3 regions of the Pseudomonas spartinae genome follow, and region 2 is predicted to be linked to each of the others. Evidence: predicted binding sites of a transcription regulator. Region 2 holds the regulator's gene; each other region holds the start of a gene.
What was found. The regulator sigma-54, encoded in region 2, starts transcription at its own class of promoters, with help from an activator protein. The targets are predictions, from matches to a motif close to ANTGGCATNNANNTTGCTNT.

Region 1 (9,605 bases), on a different contig from region 2:
ACGGGGTACCACTGCAGTCTGCCCGCCGGACAGGGCGTCGGGCTGGCTGACGATAGGGTCTTCGGTAATGGTCACGGTCAGGCTGCCGTGGGTGACGGCGGCCGGCTGGACCTTGACGTCCTGGCCGATCACGATCGTGCCGGTGCGCGAGTTGATGATGACCTTGGCCACTGCCTTGCCGGCTTCGACCTGAAGATTCTCGAGGATCGACAGGTAATCGACACGCTGATTGGGATCGAGCGGCGCACTGACGCGAATCGACCCACCATCGATGGCCTGCGCGACGCCTGGGCCGAGCAGGTCGTTGATCTGATCGACGATGTTCTTCGCCGTGGTGAAGTCGGGCCGATTGAGGTTGAGGGTCAGGGTGTTGCCCTGATCGAAGCCGCTCGGCACCGGACGCTCCACCGTGGCGCCACCCGGAATACGGCCAGCGGACGGTACGTTGACGGTGATGCGCGAACCATCGGCGCCGCTGGCATCGAAGCCACCGACCACCAGGTTGCCCTGGGCGATGGCGTAGACGTTGCCGTCGATGCCCTTGAGCGGCGTCATCAGCAGGCTGCCGCCACGCAGGCTCTTGGCGTTACCAATGGAGGAAATGGTGATGTCGATGGTCTGGCCTGGTTTGGCGAACGCCGGCAGGTCAGCATGCACCGACACCGCTGCGACGTTCTTCAACTGCACGTTGCCGCCTGGCGGCACCTTGATGCCGAACTGGGCCAGCATGTTGTTGAAGGTCTGCACGGTAAATGGCGTCTGGGTGGTCTGGTCGCCACTGCCATTGAGACCGACCACCAGGCCGTAACCGATCAACTGGTTGCTGCGCACACCCTGGATCGACGCCAGATCCTTCAGGCGCTCGGCCTGGGTCGGCAGGCTCAGCAGCATGCACGCGAGCATGGTCGCCAGCAGCAGCCAATCGTTGGCACCGCGATGGCGATAGCCACGATGAGCAACGGCGAACTGCCGACGGCACGCCCCTGCCTGTGCCGACTCGAGACGATCAAATCGCGCGCCTCGCTTGGCGCTCGAGGTGACGGTAAAAGCCTTGCGCGCAGAACCGCCAGCCGTCACTCGCGCATACCAGTGAGACAGACGATTGAACAGCACGTACGGGGAATGAGTCAGCCAGGTTTTCATCTACAGCTCCCCGCGATCAGAACGGCCACAGTGGGCTCATGAAGAAACGACTCATCCAGCCGGGTTGGCTGGCATCGGCGAAGGCACCAGTACCCGAATAGGTGATGCGCGCATCGGCGACACGAGTGGAAGACACGGTGTTATCGGTGGAAATATCGTCAGCTCGCACCAGCCCGGAAATACGCATCAGCTCATCGCCGGTATTGAGCGTCATCCACTTCTCGCCACGTACAGCCAGAATGCCGTTGGGCAGCACTTCAGCCACGGTTACGGTGACCGAGCCCGACAGGCTGTTGCTCTGCCCGGCCTGACCGGAGCCGGTGTTGGCGCGCTTGGAATCCCAGCTCGAATCCAGACTCAGGTTGTTGTTGGTCATACCCAGAGCGCTGAGGCTGCGCAGCGGGTTGTCTGGCGCGACGGCCATACCGAACAGATTGGGCACCCCCAGGGTGCCGCTGCTGTCTTTCTGCAGCGCGCTGTTGGCGTTCTTGCTGGCCTGGGTCCGTTCGTTCAGCGAGATGGTGATGATGTCACCCACGCGAAATGCCTTGCGGTCGTCATACAGGCCGTTCTCGAAACCCGCCTGATAGATCGAACCATTGTTCTGTGCAGCCGGAAGTGGCGTACGCGGCAGCACCGGCGCGTAATAGGGATCATCCGGCTTGGCTGTCGGCGCCACGCAACCGCTGACAAGCAGCAAGCCAGCCAACAGGGGGAAACAGAAAATTTGCCGGTTCATAACCACTACCTCGCGGCGTTCACAACAGAGTCAAAAAATCAGAGGTTCTGCGTCACGAAGGACAGCATCTGATCAGCGGTGGAAATCACCTTGGAGTTCATTTCATAGGCACGCTGGGTGGTGATCATGTTCACCAGCTCCTCCACCACACTGACGTTGGAGTTTTCCAGGGTGTTCTGCAGCGTGGTACCCAGACCATTGAGCCCTGGGTTGCCGACCTGTGGCGCACCGCTGGAACCGGTCTCCAGGAACAGGTTGTTGCCGATGGCTTCAAGGCCTGCCGGGTTGACGAAGTCAGCCAGCTGAATGTTGCCGATCACCTGCGGCTGCGCGTTGCCGGCGGTGGTCACCGAAACGGTACCGTCCTCACCGACGGTGAAAGTGCGCACTTCGGCGGGCAGGACGATGGCCGGCTCCAGGGCAAAGCCCTGGGAAGTGACAATCTGCCCGTCGGAGTTCAGATGGAAGCTGCCATCACGGGTATAGGAAACGGTGCCGTTGGGCTGCAGGATCTGGAAGAAGCCACGGCCGTTCACTGCCAAATCCAGCGGCTGCTCGGTGGTCTGCAGGCTGCCGGCGGTGAAGATCTTCTGCGTTCCCACCACGCGCACACCTGTACCCAACTGCAGACCGGACGGCAGTTCGCTGTCCTGGCTGGACTGGCCACCAGGCTGACGACGGATCTGATAGAGCAGATCCTCGAACTCGGCGCGATCGCGCTTGAAGCCGGTGGTCGCAACGTTGGCCAGGTTGTTGGAAATGGTGGTCAGGTTCATGTCCTGGGCGGACAAACCGGTCTTGCTGACCCACAGTGCCGGAAGCATATCGTTTCTCCTCGGGCGCCGGTTTTACGGCGCCGCGTGCTGGTAATTAGCTAATCTGCAAAACCCGCGCCATGGCCGACGAGTTGTCCTCGGCGGTGCGCATCATCTTCACCGACAGCTCGAACTGGCGGGACAGGGAAAGGATTGCGGTCATCTCCTCGACGGCATTGACGTTGCTCGCCTCGAGAAAGCCGGAGGTCACCTCAACGGTGGCATCCGCCAGCACTTCAGGCTGGCCCTTGACGCGAATCAGGCCATCGGTGCCCTTCTCCAGGCTCTTGGGATCCGGGTTGACCAGCTTGATGCGGTCAACTTCAGCCAACACATTGGGGTTCTCACCCAACGCACGAATACTGATGGTGCCGTCCTGGCCGATTTCCACTTTCTGCTCCGGCGGCACGGCAATCGGCCCGGCATTGCCCATCACCGGCAAACCGTTGCCGGTGCGCAACATCCCCAGCGCATCGATGTTCAGACTGGCAGTGCGCACATAGGCTTCGCTGCCATCAGGAGCCTGCACGGCTATCCAGCCCTTGCCGCCCACCGCCACATCCATGTCACGCCCGGTTTCCTGCAGCGAGCCCGGACGAAAATCGGTGGCGGGACGTTCGCTCATGGCAAACACCCGAGCCGGAAAGGTTTCACCGAACAGCGGCATGGAGCGCGCCTGCTCGAAATCACGGCGGAAACCCGTGGTGGAAACGTTCGCCAGGTTGTTGGCGTGGGCGCGCAGCCCCAGGGTGTTGTTCTGCGCTCCAGTCATGGAGACATACAGCATCTTGTCCATGGTAATTCTCCGAGTGGGCGACACGCCCTTGGCTCTTTGCAAGCTTTAAAGCAAGCGCTGTGCCAGCCACGAAAAACAAATACAAGAGACTGATTTAAAAGGATTTTATAGGAAGAGAGAGATTGCAAAGAAAAGCCGGCGGCGGGGTTTTGCCGGCCCTTGAACGGCAAAGCGGCAAGCCTGGCTTGCCGCTTTGCCTCTACCGCCAGTCATCAACGCAGATTGATGATGGTCTGGGTAATGGCGCTTTCGGTCTCGATGGTCTTGGCGTTGGCCTGGTAGTTACGCTGCGCAACGATCAGGTTCACCAACTGGTCGGACAGTTCGACGTTGGAGTCCTCCAGCGCACCTGCCTGCAAGGCGCCCAAGGTGCTGCTGCGTGGCGTACCGACCACCGGCTCACCCGACTCGAACGACTGCACCCAGCCGGTCTTGCCCACAGGGGTCAGCCCCTGAACGTTGGCAAAATTCGCCAACAGCACCTGCCCTTGCACCTTGGACTGGCCGTTGGTGTAGCGGGCGAAGATCACCCCCGTATCGTCGATCTCGATACCAGCCAGCTGACCGGTGGTGTAACCATCCTGGCTCACGGCATTGACCCCGAAGGAGGCGGCGTACTGGGTCGAACCGCGCATATCGAAGGTGAAGGCCTCGCTATCGGCGCCATTGGCCACCATGGTGCCTGGGTTGGCCGGATCCTCTTCAGCCGGCACCCAGTCGGTATCGGCGAGCGCAAAGACACCGTTGGGCGTTCCGACCGGGATGGCGGGTGCATCCAGAGCCGGATTCGCCGGCGTGCTGGCCAGCGGCGTCAACGCCGGATTCGCCAGTTGCCCTGCGGCATCGTAGTTCACTGCATAGCTGAACGGTTGGTTGCTGGTGGGATCACGTGGGTTGACGCCATCGATCAGCACATGCATGACCCAGCCATTGTTAGCCGGAGCTTCGTTCTTGACGAAGTACTGGCTCATCACGTGGGCATTACCCTGCGAATCGTAGATGTTGGTCGAGGTCGACCAGTTGAAGGATTTCGAATCACTCGGGTCGAAGGTCGGCGCCGCCATGGTCCCGGCATTGGCGGGACGAACGGCATTGGAGTTCAGGTTGGTCCGCTGGGAGACGGTGGTAGTCGCCCGGGGCTCCTGCTGGCCAGCACTGACGCGCAGATCAGCCTGCACCGGCAAGACGTTGCCGCTGTCATCGGCCGCATACCCCTGCAGGCGGTAGCCGAAGTTGTTGACGATATAACCATCGCGATCAGTGCCGAAATAACCCGCCCGGGTGTAGCTCATCTCACCGTTGTTGCTGGTCATGAAGAAGCCATTGCCGTTGATGGCCATATCCAGCGCATTGTTGGTGTAGTTGACGTTGCCCTGATTGAACAGCTGCGAAACGTCCGCCAGCAGCACACCGCTGCCCTGAGCGTTCTTGCCGGTACCCAGCACGGAAGCGGCGTAGACATCGGCGAACTCGGCACGAGACTGCTTGAAGCCTGCAGTGCCGGCGTTGGCGATGTTGTTACCGGTGACGTTGAGGTCGCTGGTCGCAGCACGCAGACCGCTAAGACCAATATTGAACGACATGGAAAACTCCTTTGCCGGAACTGCCGGCGGCAATAGTTATTGGCCGATGACCTGCACTTGAGAAAGCGGAACGCTGCCCAGACCAGCAAGGTTGAGCATCAGCTCACTGCCGCCCAAGGTGACGCTGTCGACGTTGGCCGGCAGCAAGGTGTACAGCCCCTTGGTCTCGCCGTCGTAGGTGGCCTGAGCCTCGAATTTATAGGTACCCGGCGGCACCACATTGCCGTCGGAGTCCTTGCCATCCCAGATGAAGCTGACGTTACCGGCAGCCTGCTCGCCCAGGTTGACGCGCGTCACCAGCGAACCGGAATTGTCGTAGACATTGACGTACACGTTGCTGCTGCTGACCGGCAAAACGGTACTGGCCTTGAAGCTCTCGCTGGTATCGACCACAGCTTTCTCGCTCGGCACGATCACCTTGCGCCCGACCAGAGAAGACGCCTGCAGCGCCTGCGAGGACTGGAAGCTGGAAAGCATCGACCCCATGCTGGTGTTGAGCTTCTCGATTCCCTCCACCTGACTGAACTGCGCCAGCTGGGCGATGAACTCACCGTTACCCTGAGGCTCCAGCGGGTTCTGGTTGTTGAGCTGCGCCACCAGCAGGTTCAGAAACTCGTTCTTGCCGAGATCCTTGCTTTTCGGACCTTCCGGCTTGAGCTGGTATTGATCCAATACAGAGCCAGCGCCATTTACGGTACTCATGTGATTTCCTCGTCTCGGCTTACTGACCCAGCGTCAGCACACGCTGCAGCATCTGTTTGGCGGTGTTCATCATTTCAACGTTGGTCTGGAAAGCACGACTGGCTGAGATCATGTCGGCCATCTCCTCGACCACATTGACGTTCGGGTAGTAGACATACCCGTCGGCATTGGCCATCGGGTGATCAGGCTCGTAACGCGGCATCAGGCTGCTCTGATCCTCGATCACACCCAGCACCTGCACACCACGACCGGCCTCATCCTGCTCGGCGAACAGCGAACCACGGTCGCCGTTCTGCGCCTGCTGGAACATGGTGGCGAACACCGGATGGCGAGCACGGTAGGTCTGATCCAGGCTCGAAGACACGGTCTCGGCGTTGGCGATGTTGCTGGAAATGGTGTTCAGGCGAGTGCTCTGGGCGCTCATGCCGGTTCCGGCGATGTTGAAGACACTGGCAAGGGACATGGTCGCGCTCCTTATTCGCCGCGCAGGGCTGCAGTCAGCCCTTTGAATTTGCTATTGAGAAAGGTGAAGCTGGCCTGGAACTGCACCGAGTTCTCGGCGTAGTTCGATTGCTCGATCTGCAGGTCGACGGTGTTCTGGTCCAGCGAGGCCTGGAACGGCGTGCGGTACGGCAGCTCAGCTTCGCCGCTGCTGACGCCTTCGGCCGGGATGTGGCGGCTGTCGGTGCGATTCAGGGAAACGCCACCGCGCTGCATGCGATTGCTTTGCTCGGCCAGGACGCTGGCGAAGTCCAGATCACGCGCCTTGTAGTTCGGGGTATCGGCGTTGGCGATGTTGTTGGCCAGCACCTCGGCGCGCTGGGCGCGGAAACCGAGTGCCTGTTCGTGGATGCCGAGTGCTCTGCCGAAGTTGATGCTCATGTTCCGAACCTTTGCCGCTTGGGCCATGTGGTCTCTGTTACAAGCTACTCAGCAAAGGCTGTGCCAACCAAAATAAACCAATAAAATCAGTCACTTACAAAAATAAACAGCTAACAAAAGCGGCAAGGCGGCAAGGCCTTACCGCCTACTGGCAAGCGAGCGGCAACACCCAGAACGGAGATTGCCGCCCACGGAAATGCGGCGCGCCCCCTGCGCGCTGCCCATGAAGTTGCGTCAGATTGCCGGTGCGCCCTCTCCATCCAGCCATACGCAGCCGAACCACCATGGCCAACCCCAGAAACGCAAACGGGAGGCCATTGGCCTCCCGTTACTGGACTGAACACACCGCGCGGCTATTTGGCCTTGTAGATGATCCCTGGACTGCACTGCACCATCTGGTACTTTTCCGGCAGGCCATTGAGCGCCTCGGAAGCACCAAGGAACAGATAACCACCCGGCTTCAACGTGGCGTGAATGCGCGTGAGGATGTCCTTCTTCACCTCGGCCGAGAAGTAGATCAGCACGTTGCGGCAGAACACGATGTCGAACTTGCCCAGCGCCGCGTAGCTATCGAGCAAATTGAGCGGACGGAACTCAACGCGGCTCTTGATCGGCGCCTTGACCTGCCAGCGACCCGGCCCTTTCGGATCGAAGTAACGCTGCAGGCGCTCCTGTGAAAGCCCCCGGCCCATGGCCAGGCTGTCGTACTCACCGGATTTGCAGTTGCTGAGCATCGACGGCGAAAGGTCGGTGGCAACGATCTGCACACCGGCCTTGAGCTGGCCGAGGTTGCTGCGCTCGAACTCGTCGATGGACATCGACAAGGAATAAGGCTCCTGACCGGACGAGCATGCCGCCGACCAGATGCGCAAGCGCTGAGCCGGATAGGCCTTGATTAGCTCCGGCAGCACGCGACTCTTGAGCACCTCGAAGGGATAGGTGTCGCGAAACCAAAGCGTCTCGTTGGTCGTCATGGCATCGACCACCTGCTCGCGCAGCCCTCCGCGTGGCTGGCTTTGCATACGCTGCACCAGCTCGCCCAGGGTCTTGATGCCGTTCTGTTCCATCAGCTTGTTCAGACGGCTGGAGACCAGATACTGCTTGTTGCTACCAAGCAAAATACCGCAGGCCTTTTCCAGGAAAGTCCGGAACTGCTCGAAATCCAAATTACCTGAAGACACTAATGCCGCCTCACCAACCATAACGTTCGCCAAAGGTCGTCCCTTCAGCCCCCTTCCGATACACGAATGCGATCGACCACACGCGCTGCCAGATCATCTGGCTTGAACTTGGCAAGGAAGTCATCAGCCCCCACCTTCTTCACCATCGCCTGGTTGAACACACCGGAAAGCGAAGTATGCAGGAGGATATGCAGCTTCTGCATGCGCGGATCGCTACGAATCTCCGTGGTCAGGGTGTAGCCGTCCATTTCCGGCATCTCGATGTCGGAAATCAGCATCAGCAATTCCTTGTCAGGATGCCGCCCTTCCTCCGCCATTTTCTTCAGGTAATTGAGCGCCTCGCGGCCATCATTCAGCGCGGTCACTTCAACACCAACAGTCTGCAGGCAGCGCGAAACCTGTTTTCGCGCCACCGAGGAGTCATCGACGATCAGCACATGCTTGGTCACCGCCTGACTCTGAACCTGATCATCGATGACGCCAGCGGAGATCACCTCGGAGGTCGGAGCGACCTCGGCAAGGATCTTCTCGACGTCGATGATCTCGACCAGCTGTTGGTCGAGCCGCGTGACTGCGGTCAGGTAGTGATCGCGACCGGTACCCTTGGGTGGCGGATGGATCTCTTCCCAGTTCATGTTCACGATCCGTTCGACCGAGCGCACCAGAAAACCCTGAACCTTGGTGTTGTACTCGGTGATGATCACGAAACTGGTCTTCAGATCTCCCAGCGGCGCACGGCCGGTAGCAATGGAGAGATCGAGAATCGGAATGGTGCCCCCACGAATGTTAGCCACGCCCCTCACTACCGGGCTGGATTTGGGCATGATGGTGAGGTTCGGGCACTGCAGCACCTCTTTCACCTTGAATACGTTGATCCCGTATAGCTGTGGGCCTTCCAGGCGAAACAGCAACAACTCCAAGCGGTTCTGCCCCACCAGCTGAGTTCGCTGGTTAACCGAATCCATCAACCCGGCCATGCCCGGACTCCTTCTCGTCTAGTCACGCGTACCCCGTTTGAGCCTAGCAGGCGGCACGGGGCTTGCTTTGCATTGCTTATGAAACAGAGAACGTCATCATTCCGTCAGCCGCTGGCAAAGTGCCTTGCAACTTTGTTCGTTTTACTCGCTTTGCCGACACTCGGCTACAGCGGTACGGCGGCGGCTGGCTTCACCAGCACTGAACAACTTATCGGCGTCACCGAGTCTTTTCTTGAGCAGGCGACCACCGAATATCTACAGCGTAGCGAAATTCAGGGCCGCCATGAGATTCGTGTCAATCGGCTCGACCCGCGCCTGCGCCTACCGCTATGCGACCAACCCCTGACCACCACGCTGGAAAGCCCGGCGCAGCCACTGGGCCGCGTCACCACCCGGGTCCGTTGCGATGGCAGCGCCCCATGGACGGTGTTTGTCCCTGCTGAAGTCCGCCTGTATCGCCCCGTCGTCGTACTGACGCGCCCCCTCAAGCGCATGAGCGTAGTCAAGGCTGCGGATCTGAACCTGGTTGAGCGCGATGTCGGGCAATTGGGACAGAACTTCCTCACCGACCTGAGCCAGGCGATCGGCAAGAAATTGACGCGTCAACTCGGCAGTAACCAGATTCTTCTCTCGACTCATCTGCAAGTGGCCGAGGTCATTCGTCGGGGCGATCAGGTGGTGATAAGCGCTCGCGGTACCACCGTCAACGTGCGCATGCCCGGTGAAGCCCTTACAGACGGGGCGCCGGGTGAGCAGATCAACGTACGCAACCTGCGCTCGCAGCGAG
Region 2 (9,605 bases):
AAGGTCGAGCTGCTGCAGCGCGTCGATCGCGCCACGCGCGCACTGGATCCGCGCATCAAGCAGGTCACCGTGAGTCTGGCCGGTGTCTGGGACCGCATTCTGGTGGCGGCGCACGATGGCAGTCTGAGCGCCGATATCCGTCCGCTGGTGCGCTTCAACGTCAGCGTCATCGTCGAACAGAATGGTCGTCGCGAGCGCGGCGGTCATGGCGGTGGCGGGCGCACCGACTACAGCTATTTCCTCGATGAAGACCGCGCCATGGGCTACGCCCGTGAAGCGCTGCGCCAGGCGCTGGTCAATCTGGAAGCCATCGCGGCCCCGGCTGGCAGCATGCCGGTGGTGATGGGCGCGGGCTGGTCCGGCGTACTCCTGCACGAAGCGGTCGGCCATGGCCTGGAGGGCGACTTCAACCGCAAGGGCAGTTCCGCCTACAGCGGCAAGGTCGGCGAGAAGGTCGCGTCCAGTCTCTGCACCATCGTCGATGACGGCACCCTGGCCGGGCGTCGGGGTTCGCTCAGTGTCGACGACGAAGGCACGCCGACCCAGTGCACCACGCTGATCGAAAACGGCGTGCTCAAGGGCTACATGCAGGACAAGCTCAACGCGCGCCTGATGGGCGTGGCCGCCACCGGCAACGGCCGTCGTGAGTCCTATGCGCACCTGCCGATGCCGCGCATGACCAACACCTACATGCTGGCCGGTGAGAGCGACCCGGAGGAAATCATTCGTTCGGTGAAGAAGGGCATCTACTGCGCCAATCTCGGCGGCGGCCAGGTGGATATCACCAGCGGCAAGTTCGTCTTCTCCACCAGCGAGGCGTACCTGATCGAGGACGGCAAGATCACCGCCCCGGTCAAGGGGGCGACCCTGATCGGCAACGGGCCGGAGGCCATGAGCCGGGTGTCCATGGTCGGCAACGACCTGGCGCTGGACAGTGGTGTCGGCACGTGCGGCAAGGATGGTCAGTCGGTGCCTGTGGGCGTCGGTCAGCCGACGCTGAAGATCGACGCGATCACCGTCGGCGGCACCGGTGCGTGATGCACTGCTGAGTCAGCGCAGGCCGCGCTGGATCTCGTCGAGCTCGCGGATGTACTTGAACACCTTGCGCGCCGCGGCTGGTGGCTTGTTGCGTGCGGCCTCGTGCTGAGCATGACGAACCAGCCCGCGCAGATGCTGGACGTCGGCTTCGGGGTAGAGTTCGACGAAGCTCTCCAGCGCGCTGTCGCCTTCGGCGATCAGACGGTCGCGCCAGCGCTCGAGGGCATGAAAGCGCTCGTTGTACTCGCGGGTGGAGCTGTCCACCTGGTCGAGCATGGCGATGATCGCTTCGACATCCTGTTCACGCATCAGCTTGCCGATGAACTGGATGTGGCGTTTGCGCGCGGCATTGGCGGTATGTTTCGGCGCATCGGTGAGGGCGCGGCGTAGGGCATCGGTCAGCGGCATCTTGGCCAGCAGATCCGCCTTGAGCGTGGTCAGTCGCTCGCCAAGCTCCTGCAGGGCATGCAGTTCGCGTTTGACCTGGGATTTGCTCTTCTCCAGGGAGAAGTCGTCGTAGGAATCAGACATGGGGTGGGTCCAGAGGGAAACGCCGCCATGATAGCAGTAACCGTGACTGCCGGCCTGTGGGCGGGCAGTCGAGAGCAGGCCTTGAGTGTGCGAATGCTGGGCCTGCGCCAAGAGAATCGGGAGTGGTTATGAGTGAAGTAGAACGCATCGGGCCGCAGGCCTTGCCGGCACTGCAGGAGCAGGTTGAGGCCATTCTCGCCGAGGCCAAGCGCCAGGGCGCCAGTGCCTGTGAAGTGGCCGTCTCGGCCGGCCAGGGGCTGTCCACCACGGTGCGCCAGCGTGAGGTGGAAACCGTCGAGTTCAATCGTGACCAGGGTTTTGGTATCACGCTCTACGTCGGTCAGCGCAAGGGCTCGGCCAGTACCTCGGCCACTGGCGCCGAGGCCATTCGCGAAACCGTGGCAGCGGCCCTGGCGATTGCCAAGCATGCGTCCGAGGACGAGTGCGCCGGCCTGGCTGATGCGGCGCTGATGGCGCGCGAGTTACCTGAGCTGGATCTCTATCACCCTTGGTCAATCACTCCAGAGCAGGCCGTCGAGCAGGCGCTGGTGTGTGAGGCGGCGGCTTTCGCTGCCGATCCGCGGATCAAGAACGCCGATGGCACCAGTCTCAATACCCATCAGGGCTGCCGTGTGTATGGCAACAGCCACGGCTTCATCGGCGGTTATGCCAGCACCCGGCACAGCCTGAGCTGCGTGATGATCGCCGAGGGCGAGGGGCAGATGCAGCGCGACTACTGGTACGACGTCAATCGCCAGGGCGAGCTGCTCGCAGGTGCTGAAGGTATCGGCCAGCGCGCCGCCGAGCGTGCGGTCAGTCGCCTCGGGGCGCGTCCGGTGCCGACCTGCGAAGTCCCCGTGCTGTTCGCCGCCGAGCTGGCCGGCGGCCTGTTCAGTCACCTGCTGGCGGCGATCTCTGGCGGTAACCTGTACCGTCAGTCCTCGTTCCTTGAGGGGGCGCTCGGTCAGCGTCTGTTCCCCGAATGGTTGAGCCTCGACGAACGTCCGCATCTGCCGCGCGCACTGGGCAGTGCGACCTTCGATGGTGACGGCCTGGCCACATACGCCAAGCCGTTCGTGGAGAAGGGGGAGCTGGTCTCCTATGTGCTCGGCACCTATTCCGGCCGTAAGCTGGGCCTGCCGAGCACGGCCAACTCCGGCGGCGTGCACAACCTGTTCGTCACCCATGGCGATGAGGACCAGCACGCGCTGATTCGACGCATGGGGCGCGGCTTGCTGGTCACCGAGCTGATGGGCCAGGGGCTGAACCTGGTGACCGGCGATTACTCGCGCGGCGCGGCGGGTTTCTGGGTCGAGAACGGCGAGATCCAGTTCCCGGTGCAGGAAGTCACCATCGCCGGCAATCTGCGCGACATGTTCCGTCAGATCGTCGCGGTCGGTCGTGACCTCGAGCGCCGCGGCAATATCTGCACCGGTTCGGTGCTGATCGAGAAGATGACCGTCGCCGGCAGTTGAGCACGGCGGAACCGGCAGAAACGACAAGGCCACCCGCGGGTGGCCTTGTCGTTTGTCGGGAGGGCTTACTCGCCTTCGTCGAAGTAGTTTTCGATCAGCTCGACCAGGGCGTTCATCGCCTGATCGTCCTGTTCTCCTTCGGTCGCCAGGTGCACGTTGGTGCCCTTGCCGGCAGCCAGCATCATCACCGCCATGATGCTCTTGCCGTCTACCAGGCTTTCGGCGCTGCGCCCGATACGGACCTGGCACGGGTAGGTGCTCGCCACACCGACGAATTTCGCTGCAGCGCGGGCATGCAGGCCGAGTTTGTTGATGATGGTGATTTCACGTGCTGGCATCGCGGCAGGGTTCCTTAGCTGAGGTCGCGGTGACGCACCTGGACGTTCTTCAGCGAATGTTTGAGCGCCTGGCTGAGGCGGTTGGCCAGGTAAACCGAGCGGTGGTGGCCGCCGGTGCAGCCAACTGCAACGGTGACGTAGGCGCGGTTGCTGGCGGCAAAACGTGGCAGCCATTTCTCCAGATAGGCGAGGATGTCCTGATACATTTCCTCGACCTCCGGCTGCGCAGCCAGATAGTCGATCACCGGCTGGTCCTGGCCCGAGTAATCACGCAGCTCCGGCTTCCAGTAGGGGTTGGGCAGGCAGCGTGCATCGAAGACCAGATCGGCATCCACCGGCATGCCACGTTTGAAGCCGAAAGACTCGACGAGAAAGGCGGTGCCAGTCTGAGTCTGGCCTAGCAGGCGTAGCTTGAGTGTGTCGCGCAGTTGATAGAGATTCAGGCGGGTGGTGTCTATCTTGAGGTCTGCACGATCGGTGATCGGCGCCAGAAGCTGGCTCTCATAAGCGATGGCTTCTGCGAGCGAGCGATTGTCGTTGGTCAGCGGATGACGCCTGCGCGTCTCCGAGAAGCGCTTGAGCAGCGTCTCGTCTTCGGCATCCAGATAAAGCACGTCGCAACGAATATTGCGCTTGCGCACTTCATCGAGCAATTCAGGGAAGCGCTTGAGCTGACTCAGCAGATTGCGCGCATCGATGGAGACGGCAACCTGCGGCAGCAGCATGTCGCTGTGCGGCAGGAAGCGCTCGGCCAGGTCCGGCAACAGGCCGGCCGGCAGGTTGTCGATGCAATAGAAGCCGTTGTCCTCAAGTACATCGAGGGCGGTGCTCTTGCCCGAGCCCGAGCGACCGCTGACGATGATCAGGCGCATGTTCAGTGACCGTTCTGAATGTCCACGACAACCTGGTAGAGATCTTCGCCGCTGCTGGCATGGCGTAGACGTTCACGTACATCCTGGCGGTCGAGCATGCTGGCGATCTGGCGCAGGAGCTCCAGGTGCGCATCGGTTGCTGCCTCCGGTACCAGGAGTACGAACAGCAGGTCGACAGGTGCGCCGTCGATGGCGTCGAAGTCGACGGCAGTTTCCAGGTGCAATACAGCGCTGATCGGTGTACTGCAGCCGGCCAGGCGGCAGTGCGGAATGGCGATGCCGTTGCCGAAGCCGGTGGAACCGAGCTTCTCGCGGGCGATAAGGCTTTCGAAGATGTCCTGGGCATCCAGGTCGGGCAGGTCGCGCGCAACCAGATTGGCGATCTGTTCGAGCACGCGCTTCTTACTGCCGCCCGGCACGTTCACCAGGGAACGGCCGGGGGTCAGGATATTTTCAAGTCGGATCATGGATGGGGAATGTTAGCGGGCCGTGGCGCCTTGCAGGCGTTCGAGCTGCTTTTCCTTGTGCTTGATAAGTTGACGGTCGAGTTTGTCGGCCAAGAGGTCGATGGCAGCGTACATATCCTGATGTTCGGCGTTGGCGACGACTTCGCCGCCGGCGACATGCAGGGTGGCTTCGATCTTCTGCTTGAGTTTTTCGACCTCCATGGTCACCTGTACGTTGGTGATCTTGTCGAAGTGGCGTTCCAGTCGGCCGAGTTTCTCGCCGATATAGTCACGCAGGGCGTCGGTCACATCCAGCTGATGTCCACTGATGTTGACTTGCATACCGCTTTCTCCTTGTTGCCTTGTGTAAGAGACGGGTCTGGTTCGACCCGCCACCGGAACACTTTGGCCTGAAGGCTCGAGGCCTTCAGTCGATCTGGCCTACATCAGTCGCTTGCGCTCACTGGAGGGCGCTATGCCGAGGGACTCACGATACTTGGCGACTGTCCGACGGGCGACTTGGATGCCTTGTGCCTCCAGTAAACCAGCGATCTTGCTGTCGCTCAACGGCTTTTTCGCGTTTTCTGCTGCAACCAGTTTTTTGATGATCGCGCGGATCGCGGTGGACGAGCATTCACCGCCTTCGGAGGTGCTGACGTGGCTGGAGAAGAAGTATTTCAGCTCGTAAATACCGCGCGGCGTGTGCATGAACTTTTGCGTGGTGACGCGCGAGATGGTCGACTCGTGCATGCCTACCGCTTCGGCGATGTCGTGCAGCACCAGAGGCTTCATCGCCTCGTCGCCATAGTCGAGAAAGCCGCGTTGATGTTCGACGATCTGCGTTGCCACCTTCATCAGCGTTTCGTTGCGGCTTTGCAGGCTCTTGATGAACCAGCGCGCTTCCTGCAACTGATTGCGCATGAAGGTGTTGTCGGCACTGGAGTCTGCACGTTTGACGAAGCCGGCATACTGCGGGTTGACCCTCAGGCGCGGCATGGCTTCCTGGTTGAGCTCGACCAGCCAGCGGTCGTTGTGCTTGCGCACGATCACGTCGGGTACGACGTATTCCGGTTCGCTGGATTCGATCTGTGAGCCCGGGCGCGGATTCAGACGCTGGATCAGGTCGATGACCTGGCGCAGCTCGTCTTCCTTGAGTTTGGTGCGCCGCATCAGCTGGGCGTAATCGCGGCTGCCGAGCAGCTCCAGGTAGTCGCCCACCACGCGCTGGGTTTCGTTCAGCCAGGGGGTGTTGGCTGGCAACTGGCGCAGTTGCAGCAGCAGGCACTCGCGCAAATCACGGGCACCGATGCCGGCCGGCTCGAACTGCTGGATGCGGTGCAGCACCACTTCCACTTCGTCCTGCTCGATGTCCAGTTCGGGGTCGAAAGACTCGGTCACTTCCTCGAGGGTTTCTTCGAGGTAGCCATCGTTGTTGATGCAGTCGATCAGGGTGGCGGCGATCAGGCGATCCTTGTCCGACATGGGCGCAAGGTTCAGTTGCCAGAGCAGATGGCTGTGCAGGCTCTCGCCAGTCGAGGTGCGGGTGGTGAAGTCCCACTCGTCATCGTCGTTGCTTGGCAGGCTGCTGGCGCTGGTCTGGTAGACGTCCTCCCAGGCGGTATCCACGGGGAGCTCGTTGGGAATGCGTTCGCCCCACTCGCCTTCCTCGAGGTTGTCGACCGTCGGGGTGGTTTCCTGGTAAGTCTCTTCCTTGCTCGGCGCGGGGGCGGCGCTTTCGGCGCCATCGGCCATCGGGTCGCTGTTGTCGAAGTCGTCGCCATCTTCCTGGCGTTCGAGCATGGGATTGGATTCCAGTGCCTCCTGGATCTCCTGCTGCAGGTCCAGGGTCGACAGTTGGAGGAGGCGGATAGCCTGTTGCAGCTGCGGGGTCATCGTCAGCTGCTGGCCCATCTTGAGGACTAGCGATGGTTTCATTGCAGACCTTAATTTACTGGCGAGTTACGCCTTCCACATCAGGGCGCCGAAGCGCCGCCAGGAAGCAAATTATATGCCTGAATTTCTTGTTTTTGCCTAGGGGTTGCAATATTTCTGTAGCGAAATAACAGGCGACCTACAGGCGGAATTCATGGCCAAGGTATACCTCTTTCACCGTCTGGTTGGCGAGGATGGTCTCGGCGTCACCTTCTGCGATCAGCTGCCCGTCGTTGACGATGTAGGCGGTTTCGCAGATGTCCAGGGTTTCACGCACGTTGTGATCGGTGATCAGGATGCCGATGCCCTTGGTCTTGAGGTGATGGATGATCTGCTTGATGTCGCCAACCGAGATCGGGTCGACGCCGGCGAAAGGTTCGTCGAGCAGGATGAACTTGGGGTTGGTCGCCAGGGCGCGGGCAATCTCCACGCGGCGTCGCTCGCCACCGGACAGGCTCATACCGAGGCTGTCGGCGATATGGTGGATATGGAATTCCTGCAGCAGGTTTTCCAGCTCCGCCTGGCGTCCGGCACGGTCCAGATCCTTGCGCGTTTCGAGGATGGCCATGATGTTGTCCGACACCGACAGCTTGCGGAAAATCGAGGCTTCCTGCGGCAGGTAGCCGATGCCGGCGCGCGCGCGACCGTGCATGGGCTGGTGGCTGACGTCCAGGTCGTCGATCAGTACGCGTCCCTGATCGGCGCGCACCAGGCCGACGATCATGTAGAAGCAGGTGGTCTTGCCGGCGCCGTTGGGACCGAGCAGGCCGACGATCTGGCCGCTTTCGATGCTCAGGCTGACGTCACGCACGACCTGGCGGCTCTTGTAGCTTTTCGCCAGATGTTGGGCTTTGAGAGTGGCCATTACTGCTGTTGATCCGCGGGTTTGTTCTTCGGTTGGATGATCATGTCGATACGCGGGCGCGGCGTGCTGACATTGCCACCTGTGGCGCGACCTGCGTTGACGATCTGGCGGCGGGTGTCATAGACGATCTTCTCGCCTTCGAAGGTGTTGCCTTCCTGAATCACCTTGGCCTGGTCGATCAGCACGATACGCTCGTTGCTGGCGAAGTACTGGATGGTCTTGCCGTAGGCCTTGACGATGTCCTTGTCCACGGCAGGCTTCTGCTCGTAGTAGGCCAGGTTGCCGACCGAGGTGAAGACATCGATATCGCCGCTGCTGGTCTGAGTGATGGTCACGGTATCGCCCGTGATCTTCAGAGTGCCCTGGGTGATGACTACATCACCGCGGTAGACGGCTACACCTTGGTTGTCATCCAGTTCTGCACTGTCGGCCTGGATGCGGATCGGTTGATCGCGATCCGATGGCAGTGCCCAGGCAGCCGCGCTTCCCAATGCGGCGCCGAGGCTGAGAATCAGGGGGAGGGTATTAACGAACCTCATGCTGGCCTCTTACGTTGGACTGCAGGAGCATCCTGCCGTCATTCAAGTACGCTTTCATTCCTTGTGCCGTGGTCACCCCGTTGGCCGCGACGATTCTAACGGCTTGCTCGGTCTGCGCATATTCCTTGTCGGGAATAACGGTCATGCGGCTGCTGGTGATGATAGTTGGACGGTTCTTGGCATCGGTGCGGGCGATGCGCACGTCGTCGATCAGTTCTACCTCGACGCCGCCAGGGGAGACTTCGGCACGCTGGCTGGTGACCTTCCATGGCAGCTCGGTGCCGCGATAGAGGTCCAGCTTGGGGGTGTCGATCAGGGTGATGTCGGTGCTCTTGACGTGCTCGAGCTTGTCCGCGGTCATGCGGTAATGCAGTTTGCCGTCATCCTGAAACTGCACGGTGCGCGCGCCGACAGCGTAGAAGTCGACGACATTGTCATTGCTGGCCTGCTGGGTCTGGCGGCCGCTGTCCGGTGCAAGGTTCCAGTAGCCCAGCGCAGCCACTACGACTGCAATCAGGGCAAAGATCAGGGTGTTGAGAAATTTACGCAGCATGCTGTTCTCTACAGATAGGCGGCTTGGGCCGCATCCAGTGTGCCTTGGGCACGCATGATCAGTTCGCAGAACTCCCGTGCCGCGCCGTCACCGCCGCGCGCCTGGGTTACCCCATGCGCGTGCTGGCGGACGAATCCGTCGGCGCTGGCGACGGCCATGCCCAGCCCGACGCGGCGAATGACCGGAAGGTCCGGCAGGTCGTCACCGAGGTAGGCGACCTGCTCATAGCTTAGGCCGAGTTCGGCGAGCAGGCCGCCGAGTACCACGAGTTTGTCCTCGCGGCCCTGAAACAGGTGCTGGATGCCGAGGTTGTTGGCGCGACGCTCGACGACCGGCGTCTTGCGTCCGCTGATGATGGCCGTGCGCACGCCCGAGTTGATCAGCATCTTGATGCCGTGGCCGTCGAGCGTATTGAAAGTCTTGAATTCGCTGCCGTCTTCGAGGAAGTAAAGGCGGCCATCGGTAAGCACGCCATCGACGTCGAAAATCGCCAGTTTCACGGCGCGAGCGCGTTGCAGCAGGTCGTTCATCACATCACTCCTGCGCGCAGCAGGTCGCCGAGGTTGAACGCGCCGACCGGGCGATCATCTCCGTCGACCACCACCAGCGCGCTGATCTTGTTGTCTTCCATGATCTTCAAGGCCTCGGCGGCGAGCATTTCGGCGCGTACGGTCTTGCCATGCAGCGTCATCACTTCGTCGATCTGGGCGTGGCGTACGTCGATGCCCTTGTCCAGTGCGCGGCGAAGGTCACCGTCGGTGAATATCCCGGCCAGATGCCCGTTGTTCTCTATTACCGTTGTCATGCCCAGGCCCTTCTGGGTCATTTCCAGCAGCGCGTCGCGCAGGCTGGTGCCGCGTGTGACCTGGGGCAGGCTTGCGCCGCTGTGCATCACGTTCTCGACCTTGAGCAGCAGGCGGCGGCCCAGCGCGCCACCGGGATGGGAGAAGGCGAAGTCTTCGGCGGTGAAGCCGCGCGCTTCGAGCAGGGCGATGGCCAGGGCGTCGCCGAGCACC
Region 3 (9,605 bases), on a different contig from region 2:
GGTCTGCTCAGTGGCGGCAAGACCATCTGCGGCGTGCTGCGCCCGCACGAGCTGGAATTCCTGTTCGGCAAGGAAGACGCCGCGCAGGTCGGTTCTGCCGCCGTAGTCAGCCTCAATCATCAGGGCCTACATGGCATTCTCGCCATTGGCAGTGTCGATCCGCAGCACTACAAGAGCTCGCTGGGCACGCTGTTCCTCGGCTACATCGCCGAAGTCCTGGCGCGTGTTCTGCCCAGCTTCGCCACACCGCTGCGTTCGGTACGCTAGGTCGTGTAGGGTGGATGACCAAGCTCATCCACCCTCGACCTGCTCGGAATCCGGCACGTGACACTTGAAACCCATCTCGATGCCTACCTCGAACACCTGCGCCGCGAGCGCCAGGTGTCGGTGCATACCCTCGACGGCTATCGCCGCGATCTGGGCAAGCTGCTGGCATTCTGCGAGGCCGAAGGCCTGAGCGACTGGGCCGGGCTGGATACACGCAACCTGCGCCGCCTGGTCGCCCGCCTGCATCAGCAGGGCCTGTCCAGCCGCAGCCTGGCACGCCTGCTCTCGGCCACCCGTGGCCTCTATCAATACCTGCTGCGTGAAGGCCTGTGTCGCCACGACCCGGCCACCGGCCTCAGCCCGCCGAAGCGCGAACGACGCCTGCCGCGCACCCTGGACGCCGACCGCAGTGCGCAACTGCTCGACGGCGCGGTGGAGGACGACTTCATCGCCCGCCGCGACCAGGCCATGCTAGAGCTGTTCTACTCCTCAGGCCTGCGCCTTTCCGAGCTGGTTGGGCTGGACCTCGATGGTCTGGACCTGCCTGCCGGCCTGGTACGCGTGCGCGGCAAGGGCAACAAGGTGCGCGAGCTGCCGGTCGGCAGCCAGGCGCGCGAGGCGCTGGAACGCTGGCTGCCACTGCGCAAGCTGGCCAACCCCGCCGACGGCGCCGTATTCATCAGCCAGCAAGGCCGACGCCTCGGGCCGCGTGCGGTACAGCTACGCGTGCGCCAGGCGGGCGTGCGCGAGCTGGGTCAGCACCTGCATCCGCACATGCTGCGCCACAGTTTCGCCAGCCACATGCTGGAATCCTCGCAGGATCTACGCGCGGTGCAGGAGCTGCTCGGCCATGCCGACATCGCCACCACGCAGATCTACACCCACCTGGACTTCCAGCACCTGGCCAATGTCTATGACCAGGCCCACCCCAGGGCCAAACGCAAAGGCGGTTCCGAATGAGCATTGAACTGATCACCTTCGACCTCGACGACACGCTGTGGGACGTCACGCCGGTGATACAGGACGCCGAAGCAGCGCTACGCAACTGGCTGGCCTTGCATGCGCCGCGCCTGGGTGCGGTACCGATCGAGCACCTGTGGGCCGTGCGCAGCCGTCTGCTCGACGCCGAGCCGATGCTCAAGCATCGCCTCAGCGAGCTGCGTCGACGCATTCTGTTTCATGCCCTGGAAGACGCCGGCTACCCGCACAGCGAGGCGCAGACGCTGGCCGAAGCCGGGTTCCAGGTATTTCTCAGCGCCCGCCATCAGGTCGCCCTGTTCGCCGAGGTGCACCCGACGCTGGAGGCACTGGCCGAGCGCTTCATGCTTGGCGTGATCACCAACGGCAACGCCGATGTGCGCCGCCTGGGCCTGTCTGAGTATTTCCGCTTCGCCCTGTGCGCAGAAGAGCTGGGCATCGGCAAACCCGACCCCAAGCCCTTCCGTGAAGCGCTCAGCCGCGCCGGGGGCGTGGCGGCCGCGCGTGCCGTGCATATCGGCGATCACCCCAGTGACGACATTGCCGGCGCCCAGGCGGCCGGGATGCGCGCTATCTGGTTCAACCCGCAAGGGCGAGCCTGGGAGGGTGAAACGACACCAGATGCGCAGATCAGCAGCCTGGCCGAGTTGCCCGCGCTGCTGGGTAGCTGGATGCGTTAGTGCCCGCAGGGTGCGCAGGGTGCGCCATGCGCACCGCCTGATACACGACAAGATTGGTCCCTACGCGACACCGCACCACTGAGGGAGCAATTCCTCACGTCGCGCAGCGACGGCCCGAAGGTTGGCAACCGGGATGGCAGGCACAAAAAACCCGCCGCAGGGGCGGGTTCCTTGCAGCGAGCCGTCCTCAGATGGGGCGGCTGCCGTATTTGCTGTCGGGCTTCTTGGGTGGGTCGGCGACCACATTGGGCTCCACCTCCTGCACCTTGCCGCCACGGGAGAGAAACTCCTCCATGGCCTTGGCCAGAGCATCACGCTCCTTCTGCTTGGCTTCGACGCTGGGCATCTCGTCGACTTCAACGGCTTTGGCCTTGCTCTTCTTGCCGCTGGCTACGACCTCGCCATCGCTTTCGTCGTCGCCACTGTCACCGTCATCGGCAGCAGCCAGCTCCTCTCCCTCGTCCTCGTCAGCCCCATCCAGATCGTCTTGTTCCAGGTCTTCGTCGCTCATGTTCAACCTCATGACTTGCGAAAAGCAGGTTAGTTATAGCCCAGTCGCGCGATGTGCACCGCACCACTGGAAAAAAATCAAATAGCCTCGCCATGCAGGGTCGCCACCACTCGCCGAGCACCGCCATGATCGCGATGCTCACCGAGATAGATGCCCTGCCAGGTCCCGAGTGCCAGCTGCCCATGCTGTATCGGCAGCTGAAGCTGAAAGCCCAGCAGACTGCCCTTGAAGTGTGCCGGCAAATCATCCGGCCCTTCGTAATCGTGTTCGTAGCCCGCCTCACCCTGCGGCACCAGACGGTTGAAGAAACGCTCGAAATCGCGGCGTACCGCGGGATCTGCGTTCTCGTTCACCGTCAGCGACGCCGAGGTGTGCTGCAGCCACAGATGCAACAGACCGACACGCACCTGCGCCAGTTCCGGCAATGCAGCCAGCACCTCCTCGGTCACCAGATGAAAACCGCGCTCACGCGGACGCAGGCTGATGATGCGTTGCTGCCACATGCCGTTCTCACTCTCGATGGCTCCAGCGCGCGCATTCTAGCGCGCTGCCAGAAAAAACAAAGGGCGCCCGAAGGCGCCCTTTGCGATTTACCGGAGGATCACTTGTTGGTGAATTCCGGGTAGGCCTCCATACCGCACTCGGCGATATCCACACCCTCGTATTCTTCTTCTTCGCTGACGCGCAGACCGATCACCGCCTTGATGATGCTCCAGACGATCAGGCTAGCGACGAATACCCAGGCGAAGATGCTGCCGATACCCAGCAGCTGAGCGCCCAGCGAAGCATCGCTGTTGGTCAGGCAGACGGCCAGCAGGCCCCAGATGCCGACCACACCGTGTACGGAGATGGCACCGACCGGATCGTCGAGCTTGAGCTTGTCCAGGCCGAGGATGGAGAACACCACCAGCACGCCACCGACGCCACCGATCAGGGTCGCCTGCAGGGCGCTCGGGGTCAGCGGCTCGGCAGTGATGGCCACCAGGCCAGCCAGGGCGCCGTTGAGCGCCATGGTCAGGTCGGCCTTGCCGAACAGGATGCGGGCGACGATCAGCGCGGCGATCAGGCCACCAGCAGCGGCCATGTTGGTGTTGGTGAACACCTGAGCCACGGCGTTGGCGTCTTCGATGGTGCTCATCTTCAACTGCGAGCCACCGTTGAAGCCGAACCAGCCCATCCACAGGATGAAGGTGCCGAGGGTCGCCAGCGGCAGGTTGCAGCCCGGAATGGCGTTGACCTGGCCATTGGCGCCGTACTTGCCTTTACGAGCGCCCAACAGCAGCACACCGGCCAGAGCGGCAGCAGCGCCGGCCATGTGCACCACGCCGGAACCGGCGAAGTCGAGGAAGCCGGCTTCGTTGAGGAAGCCCGAACCCCATTTCCAGAAGCCCTGTACCGGGTAGATGAAGCCGGTCATGACCACGGCGAAGGCCAGGAAGGCCCACAGCTTCATACGCTCGGCAACGGCACCGGAGACGATCGACATGCAGGTCGCGGCGAACACTACCTGGAAGAAGAAGTCCGAACGAGTCGAGTAGTAGGGCGCATCGTCGCCACCAGCCAGCACGGCTTCGACGCTGTTCTCGTCACCGATCAGGAAACCCAGGCTGGGGAAGATGCCGCCTTCCGGGCTGGAGTACATGATGTGGTAGCCGATCACCAGATACATGACGCTGGCCACCGCGTAGAGCGCGATGTTCTTGGTCAGGATCTCAGTGGTGTTCTTGGCGCGCACCAGGCCGGACTCGAGCATGGCAAAGCCAGCTGCCATCCACATCACCAGGGCACCACAGATCAGAAAGTAGAAGGTATCGAAGCCGTACTGCAATGCAGTCAATGCTGTGTTATCCATTTTTCACCTCTTGCCGGCGCTTTTGTTGTGCGCTGTTCGGTTAAAACGTCCAGGTTGGCGCCGGACGCGTTCCGCATGCTTTACAGGTCGTTGCTACGCTCGCTCTGGATCACCGGAACCCTGCGCCGTGAGGCGACCAGGTATTCCCATCACTAGGCCGAGCACGAGACCTGAAGAGGGTCTGGCACAGCAGAGCGGCGAGGCATCGCCAGCTCCGGCATTCGCCCCCGAAAACAGCGCTAGGCCAGAATTCGAGGACAAAAAGGCTCCTAGCCCTGCGAAAGTTCGCAGAGTCATGGGTTTACTCCTGGGGCGTGGGGTTCGGAGGCTGTTTAGATCGCGTCGGTATCGGTTTCGCCGGTACGGATACGAATCGCCTGTTCCAGGTTGACTACGAAAATTTTGCCGTCACCGATCTTGCCGGTGTTGGCAGCCTTGGTGATCGCCTCGATAACGCGATCCAGTTGATCGTCAGCGATGGCCACGTCGATCTTCACTTTGGGCAGGAAGTCGACCACGTACTCGGCACCGCGATACAGCTCGGTATGGCCTTTCTGGCGGCCGAAGCCTTTGACCTCGGTGACGGTAATGCCCTGCACGCCGATCTCCGACAGCGACTCGCGCACGTCGTCCAGCTTGAACGGCTTGATGATGGCAGTGACTAGCTTCATGAAACTCTCTCCCGTGTAAGGTGGACTTGCCCCAGGAATTGCGAACCCGGCTCAAGTCTAAGCGCAGTGTCTGGCTTTTGTAATGCACCGACCGCTCCAGCCTGGCGTGGTCGATACCCACCAACCGCTTCCAACGAAACACTCCCCGCTTCGCCTGCCGCACCGAAACTGCGTCGATGCATGCGTCGCAGGGGTATAAGCAGAAAGCTTGCCATCTCGCGCAAAAGCCCGATCCACAAGGCCTTCACATACTTCGAGCTACAGTGACCGGTCATTCAAGCCAAATGCAACGCACGAATTTGGTGCGCCCACGTATCATCGAATGCTCAAAAAGTGTGCAACCCACCCTCGACCGACCTGCCGGTGGCTGCGTGCTACACTGCCGACCGTCTGTTTACGGAACCTGATCATGCTGCCGCCGAAAGCCCTGCTCGATACCCTCAGTAGCCATGCCTCACGTCTTTTCAGTGGCGACAGCCCGCTGCCGCGCGCTGAGCTGGAAGCGCAGTTCAAAGCCCTTCTGCAGAGTGGATTCAGCAAGCTCGAGCTGGTCAGCCGTGAAGAATTCGACAGCCAGATGGTGGTACTGGCCCGCACCCGCGCCCGCCTCGAGGCGCTGGAAGCCAAGGTCGCCGAACTGGAAGCCAAACTGAACCCGCCCGCCGACTGAACCATCGGAACATTGAGAGCGCAGGCAAAGGCGGTTTAACGCCTTGCCCCAATGCAGAGCGTTTTCAATGACCGCCCAGGCGGGCCTGATCAAGGAGTGATCATGTCCCTGGCCATCGTCCACAGCCGCGCCCAGGTCGGCGTCGAAGCGCCGGCGGTTACCGTCGAGGCACACCTGGCCAACGGCCTGCCCTCCCTGACCTTGGTGGGTCTGCCGGAAACCGCGGTCAAGGAAAGCAAGGATCGCGTACGCAGCGCCATCCTCAATGCCGCCTTCGAATTCCCCAGCAAGCGCATCACCTTGAATCTGGCCCCTGCCGATCTGCCCAAGGACGGTGGCCGCTTCGACCTCGCTATCGCCCTCGGCATTCTCGCCGCCAGCGGTCAGGTGCCTGCCCAGGCCCTGGACGAATACGAGTGCCTGGGCGAGCTGGCCCTGTCGGGCGCCGTGCGCCCGGTGCAGGGCGTTCTGCCAGCGGCACTGGCCGCGCGCGCGGCCGGGCGCACCCTGCTGGTGCCACAAGCCAATGCCGAAGAGGCGAGCCTGGCATCAGGGCTGAAGGTGATTGCCGTGGAGCACCTGTTGCAGATCGCTGCGCACCTCAATGGCAGTGCGCCTCTCGAACCTTACGCCGCCCAGGGCCTGCTCAGGCAGAGCCTGCCCTACCCGGACCTGGCCGAAGTGCAGGGCCAGCTGGCTGCCAAGCGTGCTTTGTTGGTTGCCGCCGCCGGCTCGCACAACCTGTTGCTCAGCGGCCCGCCCGGCACCGGCAAGACACTGCTGGCCAGCCGCCTGCCCGGCCTGCTGCCGCCGCTGGAGGAAGGCGAAGCCCTGCAGGTCGCGGCGATCCATTCGGTGGCCAGCCACACGCCGCTGCAGCACTGGCCACAGAGACCCTTTCGCACCCCGCACCACAGCGCGTCCGGGCCGGCACTGGTAGGTGGCGGCAGTCGCCCACAGCCAGGCGAAATCACCCTGGCGCATATGGGGGTGCTGTTTCTCGATGAGTTGCCGGAGTTCGACAGGAAGGTCCTGGAGGTGCTGCGCGAGCCACTGGAGAGCGGCCATATCGTCATCGCCCGGGCGCGCGACAAGGTGCGGTTTCCCGCGCGTTTCCAGCTGGTCGCCGCCATGAACCCCTGCCCATGCGGTTATCTCGGCGACCCGAGCAACCGCTGTCGCTGCACGCCGGAGCAGATCCAGCGTTACCGCGCCAAACTGTCAGGCCCGCTGCTGGACCGCATCGACCTGCACCTGACGGTCGCACGCGAAACCACGGCCCTCAATGCCCCACCACAGGCTGGCGAAAGCACGGCCCTGGCGGCCGCCAAGGTTGCGCGCGCACGCCAACGCCAGTTGCAGCGCCAGGGCGTGGCCAACGCCTTTCTCGACCTGCCCGGCTTGCGTCAGCATTGCGCACTGAGCGATGTGGACCGCCAGTGGCTGGAGAGTGCCTGCGAACGCCTGGGACTCTCCCTGCGCGCCGCCCATCGCGTACTCAAGGTCGCGCGCACCCTGGCCGACCTGGCGGACGAACAGCAGATCAGCCGCGCACACCTGGCTGAAGCGCTGCAGTATCGCCCTGCCGCAGGCTGACTCAGCGGAAGCGCTCGACCTCCTGACGCAACTGCGCGGCCAGGCGATCCAGCTCGCGCGCGGTGTCGGCCAGGTTGGCCACCACTTCGCGCTGCTCGCCGTTGGCCTGGGCGATGCTCTGCAGATTGCTGCTGAGCACCGTAGCGGTGCTGCTCTGCTCACTGGTGGCGGTGGTGATGGCGGCGAACTGCTCGCCAGCCGCGTCGCTCTGCTCGCTGATCTGCGCCAGCGCTGAAGCGACCTTGGCGTTGCGCTCGAGACCGTCCTGCATCAGTTGCCGGCCTTGCTCCATGGTGGCGATGGCACTGCTGGTCTCGCTCTGGATGCTGCCGATCATGGTGGAAATCTCGTTGGTCGCCTCGCGGGTACGCCCGGCCAGGCTGCGCACCTCATCGGCGACCACGGCGAAGCCACGCCCCTGCTCGCCGGCGCGCGCCGCCTCGATGGCAGCATTGAGCGCCAGCAGGTTGGTCTGATCGGCAATCGCCGTGATCACGCTGACGATGCCGCCGATCTCCTGGGAACGCTGGCCAAGACCGTTGATGGCCGTTGAGGTCTGCTCCAGCGCCTCGGCGATCTGCACCAGCGCTTCGGAGGCCTGATCCATCGAGGTGCGGCCGATGCGGGTCTGCTGGGCGTTGGCGTTGGCCAGGCGCTCGGTGCTGCGCATGTTGTCGGCGATGTTCTGCGAGGTCGCGCTGAACTCTTCCACCGCGCCAGCCATGCTGCTGATCTCGCCCGACTGCTGATCGATACCCTGGTAGGCATCACGCGACAGGGTGGACATCGCCTGCGAGCGCGCACTGACATCCTGCGCGGCGCTGCGAATACCCGCCACCATGTTCGCCAGGGCCTCGCCCATGTGGTTGAAGCTGCGCGCCAGCTCGCCGATTTCATCTTCGCTGGACTGCGCCATACGTGCCCCGAGATCACCAGCACCGAGTGCCTGGGCCTGACGCACCAGATCACCCAGCGGCCGCAGCTTGCGCCGCAGCAGCCAGACCACGGCGATCACCGCCAGCAGCAGGGTCAGCGCGCTGCCGATGGCCAGCTGGGTGCCGACACGCCAGGTGACAGCCTGAATTTCCTCGCGCGGCATGCTCGCCAGCACCGCCCATGGGCCACCGGCAAAGGGCATGGCGACGCTGTAGAACTCGTCGCGACCATCGCTCCAGAAACCGCCCTCGCCAGGGTTGGCGATCAGTTCGGTAAGCGATTCGGGCAGGCTGCTCATGGCGGCGGCACCGGCCGGCGCCACCAGCCACTTGCCCTGCTCGTCGAGCAGCGCCAGCGAGCCGGTACTGCCGATGCGGAAGTCGGTCAGGTTGCGCATCTGCAGGTTCTGCGCGTCGGTGTAGTCGAAGCCGACGAACAGCACGGCGATGACCCGCCCGGCGCCATCGCGCACCGGGGTGTACTGGGTCATGTAGAAGCGGTCGAACAATACCGCGCGGCCGACGTAACCCTGGCCCGCCAGCAGTTTCTGATAGGCCGGATGCTGATGGTCGAGCACGGTGCCCAGGGCGCGGGCGCCGTCCTGCTTGGTCAGCGAGGTGGTGATGCGCACGAACTCCTCGCCGTCGCGCACGAACACCGTGGCGACGCCTGCGGTCATGCGGGTGAAATCGTCGACTTCGCTGAAATCGTTGTTGAGCCGGGTCGCCCCCAGATAGAGCGCCGGGGTCTGCAGGCTGCCAACGGCAACACGCTCGTCATTGCGCACCTGCATGCCGCCACTGAATCGTTGCTCGAACAATCCGGCCAGGCGCTGGGTGCTGTCGCGCAGACTACCGTGGAAGGTTTCCAGTTGATCGGCCAACAGGCGTGCCTCACTGCCCAGATGCTCGGCACGGGTCACCAGGTTGGCGTTGTTCAGCGAGCGCAGCGCAAATACCGTGCTGAGGCTGATCAGCACGACCAACATCAACGCCAGGGCTACGGCCAGCTGCAAAGCAATGCGAGAACGAGGAGGGGTCATGTAGGCCTCTCTGGCCTGGCGCGAGGCGGCAGGCGACAAATGGACAAGGCAAGGTCATCGTACGACCTCATGGAGGGCGCAGGAGGATACCCGACTATTATGCTTGGTCAATCGGCAGATGCCGAATGGCCATCCTTTGTTATCAGAAACCTGTATCGGCAGCTAAAGCACTCTCTCCACCGATGGCAGTTGCATGGCTGCCACCTCCGTCAACAGGTAGTCGCGCAGGCGTTGCAGGCGCGCCTGGGCCCTGTGCCCGCGCGGCCATACCAGATAATAGCTTTCACCACTGTAGACGGCCGTGGGCCAGGGCAGCCCGAGGCGCCCACTGCTGACGTCCTCCGCGACCATCAACAGATCGCCGATCGATACGCCATAACCTCGCCCCGCTGCGACGATGCC

Region 1: ACN8M7_RS13790 (flagellar basal body rod protein FlgF) is a predicted target of sigma-54. The motif match lies at 3,541-3,560, and genes of this name have one in related genera.
Region 3: glnK (P-II family nitrogen regulator) is a predicted target of sigma-54. The motif match lies at 5,156-5,175, and genes of this name have one in related genera.

The regions. Positions count from the first base shown of each region.
Region 1 covers NZ_CBDAMB010000005.1:231,647-241,251, reverse strand. The annotation lists gene ACN8M7_RS13805 (flagellar basal body P-ring protein FlgI) at 1-903, opposite strand, end outside; gene flgH (flagellar basal body L-ring protein FlgH) at 1,160-1,882, opposite strand; gene flgG (flagellar basal-body rod protein FlgG) at 1,921-2,706, opposite strand; gene ACN8M7_RS13790 (flagellar basal body rod protein FlgF) at 2,753-3,493, opposite strand; gene flgE (flagellar hook protein FlgE) at 3,706-5,076, opposite strand; gene flgD (flagellar hook assembly protein FlgD) at 5,113-5,778, opposite strand; gene flgC (flagellar basal body rod protein FlgC) at 5,798-6,241, opposite strand; gene flgB (flagellar basal body rod protein FlgB) at 6,253-6,660, opposite strand; gene cheR (protein-glutamate O-methyltransferase CheR) at 7,014-7,841, opposite strand; gene ACN8M7_RS13760 (chemotaxis protein CheV) at 7,886-8,818, opposite strand; gene flgA (flagellar basal body P-ring formation chaperone FlgA) at 8,897-9,605, shown strand, end outside.
Region 2 covers NZ_CBDAMB010000001.1:307,378-316,982, reverse strand. The annotation lists gene tldD (metalloprotease TldD) at 1-1,038, shown strand, start outside; gene yjgA (ribosome biogenesis factor YjgA) at 1,051-1,569, opposite strand; gene pmbA (metalloprotease PmbA) at 1,698-3,044, shown strand; gene ACN8M7_RS01530 (HPr family phosphocarrier protein) at 3,110-3,382, opposite strand; gene rapZ (RNase adapter RapZ) at 3,397-4,254, opposite strand; gene ptsN (PTS IIA-like nitrogen regulatory protein PtsN) at 4,257-4,721, opposite strand; gene hpf (ribosome hibernation-promoting factor, HPF/YfiA family) at 4,734-5,042, opposite strand; gene ACN8M7_RS01510 (RNA polymerase factor sigma-54) at 5,142-6,635, opposite strand; gene lptB (LPS export ABC transporter ATP-binding protein) at 6,772-7,497, opposite strand; gene lptA (lipopolysaccharide transport periplasmic protein LptA) at 7,497-8,036, opposite strand; gene lptC (LPS export ABC transporter periplasmic protein LptC) at 8,023-8,589, opposite strand; gene ACN8M7_RS01490 (KdsC family phosphatase) at 8,598-9,119, opposite strand; gene ACN8M7_RS01485 (KpsF/GutQ family sugar-phosphate isomerase) at 9,119-9,605, opposite strand, start outside.
Region 3 covers NZ_CBDAMB010000002.1:208,985-218,589, forward strand. The annotation lists gene ACN8M7_RS04785 (DUF484 family protein) at 1-267, shown strand, start outside; gene xerC (tyrosine recombinase XerC) at 325-1,227, shown strand; gene ACN8M7_RS04795 (HAD family hydrolase) at 1,224-1,925, shown strand; gene sutA (transcriptional regulator SutA) at 2,113-2,436, opposite strand; gene ACN8M7_RS04805 (secondary thiamine-phosphate synthase enzyme YjbQ) at 2,514-2,939, opposite strand; gene ACN8M7_RS04810 (ammonium transporter) at 3,038-4,288, opposite strand; gene glnK (P-II family nitrogen regulator) at 4,621-4,959, opposite strand; gene ACN8M7_RS04820 (accessory factor UbiK family protein) at 5,369-5,629, shown strand; gene ACN8M7_RS04825 (YifB family Mg chelatase-like AAA ATPase) at 5,732-7,225, shown strand; gene ACN8M7_RS04830 (methyl-accepting chemotaxis protein) at 7,227-8,087, opposite strand; partial or broken gene ACN8M7_RS04835 (Cache 3/Cache 2 fusion domain-containing protein) at 8,085-9,203, opposite strand; gene ACN8M7_RS04840 (LysR substrate-binding domain-containing protein) at 9,366-9,605, opposite strand, start outside.